DNA from 2 places in the Dehalobacter restrictus DSM 9455 genome. Region 1 is predicted to be linked to the other one. Evidence: riboswitches for the same ligand, from Rfam matches in the RefSeq annotation. Region 1 holds a riboswitch; the other holds the start of a gene.
The links. A riboswitch is a leader RNA that binds a small molecule or an ion and turns the genes downstream of it on or off. The one in region 1 is predicted to bind cyclic di-GMP.

Region 1 (2,204 bases):
CGCAGCCTAGACCGAAGTAAAAGTCGCCATTCATTTCTTCAAAGGATCTGACAAAGGTGTCTGTATTAAAACGGAATACTTCGTCCCAAGTTTGAAGATCGGTGGTTTGGTAGACGACACTCGTGTAATTGCCGGCAGAATTTTTCACATTGGTTAACGCATACAGACTGTTGCCTCTGATGAGCAGATCTGCAGGGACAGCCGAAGTCTCAGGGAATATCACCTTTGTGGATTCATTGATGCTTTTGGCAATATACATAGAATCGGGAAGCCAGTGAGAGGTGGTGATCCGGTTATTTAGATATACAAGTTTATTTTGGAAGGTTGTAGGTTTTTTCATATAGTAGACGTAGGACGAAGTGAGGCCATTGGCGAAATTGGTTGAATAGATCTGTCTAGCGGAGCTGCTGTCAGTGATTCCAAGCATTGAGACATACTTGGTGTATGATGTCGTGATCGAAGTTGGCTTCATGTACATCATCTTTCCTGAAGCATACAGTGTTTGATTCAACTCAAAGAGGGAAGTGGCCCAGGAACCATAAAATGTAAAGCCAAGAGGAACCCGGCTGGTCCAAGTTTTCCCCATATCATTGGAGACAAGAACTTCGCCCCAACCTGTTTTACTGGTTCCGCAGGCTGCATAAAGCTGACCGTTATAGAGTGCCATGTCGAAAACATGAAGTGCATTCGGAATGGTTGCGTTTTTGAGCCATTGGTCATTATCTTCAAGGGTATAGAAATTGCCATTGTTCCAATCTCCCCGTGAATCGGTGCCAGGGATGTAGAGTTTGCCGTCCAGTACTTTATATTGGGCGATTTCCTCTTCATCAACGGTATATTGCGTGATGAATTTTTGGGCGGATGGCTCATAGTAGATGACCGGGATCGGACCGGCGTTCGTATTAAAATCACCATGGGCGAGATAAATACGGTTGTTATAGACCTGCATGTCCCAGACATTCTTGGCAAAAGTAGCTTTGTTGAACGGGTTTCCCAGTAATTCCACCTGGGGGGTTACATCTTTAACTGTAGTCGCAGCAGAAACCATTTTGTCGGTATGAACAGCGAAGCACGTGTTCACAATAAGTGTGAAGCTGAAGATTCCAGCGGCGATTTTTGTGATACGTTTCTTAATCATTGGTCTCTTCCTTTCCAAACTAGATAAAAATACAAAAAGCAACTGGTTCCCCAGCTGCCGCCAGCTTAGTTTTTTTATATTCATTCTAGCTGAAAAAACAGATGACTATATAAAAACTAATTTGGCAACTGGCTGTCATAGGGAATCCCCTTAGACCCTTTAGCTTTGCGCCACAGCCTTTCGACTGTTTTGCCTTGAGCAAATGTTTTGTAGATCATTCCTTTCATCTCCTATTTTATTCCCAGTTGGAAAATAACGCGATAATTTACGTTATTTTGTTAAATTTATGTATTTTTTGTAATAAACTTACTTAAAGTTACTATATCAAGCCGAATGACAAAATTCAATAGGATAAACGGACTAGGGTATTGGGATTTTGTCCTATTTAAAAAAAGATAATATCTTAGCGAATATTACATAAAAAGAATTATCAAGTAGAAATTTTAACGGAACTATGGCACTATAATAGTATGTTCCCAAAATATCAGGAGAAAAGAATGATTATTCAAGATGAAATTAAAAAAGGAATAGTTTTTGTTCGCTGGATAAAACCGGATGTTCTCCCCTTTCTTCCCAGGCTCATCGTCATTCTGCTGATTACTTCGACAGGGGCACTTTTCGGTGTTGCAAACGCCATACTCTCCAAGCATATGATTGACTACGCGATTGCAGGAGAACTGGCTTATGCCGGTATGGCCGGTGCTGCTTTAGGCGGTGCGATACTTCTTAATATCATGTTATCGATTGCCGGGTCACTGCTTTCTGTACGCGTCAGCGAAGGCTTTTCCAACGCCCTGAGGCAGCGTTTTTTCAAAAGGATGATGGTGACAGAATGGCTGCCGCTTTCGAACTATCATAGCGGGGATCTGATGACACGGTTGACAAGTGATGTCAATAACATCTCCAGTTGTATTATTAGTGTGATCCCGGGTATTGTGGCATTAGGCGTGCAGTTAGTGGGTTCTTTTGTAACCTTGCTTTATTATGAGCCGCGATTGGCAGTAATTGCGTTCATACTGGGACCTTCGACCGTGTTGTTCAGCCGGATCTGGGGCCGAAAGATGAA
Region 2 (2,204 bases), 1.4 Mb from region 1:
GATGATGCGGAAGTTGTTGACCAACTTGCTACCGTTGCCCATGATCCACTTGAATAACGCTGGAGAGTTGATGTAAGTTGAATGCTCGTGCCCGAAGGCGTCTTTTGCACATAACCATTGATACTGGCTGTTCCATTAGAAGAAATCGACAATGTACTGCTTGCCTTGTTAACGTAGACATACCTCACCCCTATTGGAGATGTGAGCGTAGGGCTTTCATTTGCCGCAAGCAGCGGTGCTGAAAACGAAAACAGGAGCAACATGCAGATTCCAAACGATACAAGTTTTTTTGTTAACATAAAAATCCTCCTTTAATTTTGTTACTATGACAATAGAACAAATCAAAGGAGGATTTTGTGACATTATTTGGATATTTTTTTGTAATTATCTCATGAAATTCTAAATTGTTTGGACCAATATAACTCTGCAAAAATGAACCGTCGCATACTAAAAATGCTCGGCCTCTTACGGAAAACAGAAAAGAAAAACCGGGAATTGCCCCGGTAAGTAGCTTGAAACTGATGTTTGTCGTATGAAAATGTTATAAATGTGCGCGCAGCCCTATTTTTTCTTGAGATAAAACATATTGATCGCATCGAAGGTAATATCCTTCGATTTGTATTTTGTTCCGTCAATATCTACAATGTCATTTGCGTAAACAAAAAAGCTGATTGAGCTACTGTCGTTGGAAAAATTAATGTAAAGGAGGGGTGCTTGTATGCTATCTGTGCATTTGATAAAAGAGGCTTTGTTGAATAAGCTCTCCATCTGATTGATGATTTCTGGGTCTGTGATATGGACAATACTGTTGCTACTGCTACTGACTATGTCATGAATACTGATGCTTTTTGTATTTTTAATCTTTAAAGAAATATTATCTTTATCTTTAGAAATCACATTTTCCCCTTCATTTAATGAATTAGTATTCCCGCATGCCGCCAAGATGATTACCAGTATAACCAGGAAGAGAATACCACATAAAACCTTGTATTTTTTTGTTTTAATCATTTCCCTTTTATCTCCAGAAGGTTTTAATAATTACAATGGCGTATGAACAATCATTAATAAAATTCATGGTTTATATATTGCTCTAAATCATTCGGCAGCCAGGCTGTCATTGTGCGGATAAGCACCTTAGACCCTACGGCTTTGCGTCCCTGTCTTTGGACAGGTTTGCCCTTTATCGTTCATATTCTAAAGAAGAGCTGCTGACTTTGATGACCCAAGATCATCACTGTCCAGCTGAATATATAAATAAATATAAGATAGTATTATTTCTCCCGGTTGATATAGTCTTTCCCGAAGGTTTTATAAACGATTGTCCTTCCATCCGGTGAAACGATCATTCCTGCCGGACGGGGTAAAGCCTTGTCTCTAATAATATAGGCGTTCGTAGCCACATCATAAACGCACAGGCGTACTGTTCCCTCAGTTGTCCTCCCCCACGCTTCCCAGTCGATCGGTTTCTCAGTTGCTGCCGCAATGATCCAATGATATTGAAAGTCCATATCTGCTATATTTTTAAATTCAAAAAAAATGATTTTATTTTGAGCATAGCCAATTACCCCCAAAGCCCCCGGAGAGCCGTGGTAATCATCCTGGTACGCAAACTCGCAATAATCATCGGAGTCTCGTCCGGGACCAACAAAAACCTGGTCATCCCCAAGATAGGTTTTTGCTGTCACTTCGTTCTGAATATTGTATGTAATGACAGCACTGCCCTGACGCTCCTTAAAATTATCAAAGGCCCCAAAAATGATGTTGTTGTCGTCGGCCCAGCAAGCACTATACACTCCCATAAAAGGCAAATCTACTGCCTTTTCCAAATTCAAGTCGGTTAATGTACACTTTTTTGTATTATTGTCCACGAGAACTACTTTACCGGTACGGGGATTGGCAATGGCATCACAGGCTTTATATTGTTGATTTTTCTGTTTCCAGTCCTCAAATAAAACCTTATTGCTAACCTGATTATTTTTAATTGACACCAGAGCAGTGCTGTCCACCATAGAATAACTATCAATATTCTGAATAAACAAATTTCCGAAACCGCCTTCGGATGGATATAGTTTATCAGCTTTTTTAGTTTTGAGGTTATAGCAATAGATCCACGGGTCCGTATTATCCATATTAGTGGCCAAATAAAGGAAACGATCATTATCCAGGAAACGTATAGGGTTCCAAATTACTCCCTGAATACCGGT

Region 2: it holds a riboswitch for cyclic di-GMP, as region 1 does, so the genes downstream of both, DEHRE_RS02060 (hypothetical protein) here and DEHRE_RS09310 (golvesin C-terminal-like domain-containing protein) in region 1, are expected to answer to the same signal.

What each region holds. Positions count from the first base shown of each region.
Region 1 is NZ_CP007033.1:1,941,350-1,943,553, reverse strand. Features, by position in the region: gene DEHRE_RS09310 (golvesin C-terminal-like domain-containing protein) at 1-1,138, opposite strand, end outside; cyclic di-GMP riboswitch class I at 1,259-1,342, opposite strand; gene DEHRE_RS09305 (ABC transporter ATP-binding protein) at 1,636-2,204, shown strand, end outside.
Region 2 is NZ_CP007033.1:424,541-426,744, reverse strand. Features, by position in the region: gene DEHRE_RS14290 (hypothetical protein) at 1-299, opposite strand, end outside; gene DEHRE_RS02060 (hypothetical protein) at 562-1,008, opposite strand; cyclic di-GMP riboswitch class I at 1,099-1,188, opposite strand; gene DEHRE_RS02055 (hypothetical protein) at 1,272-2,129, opposite strand.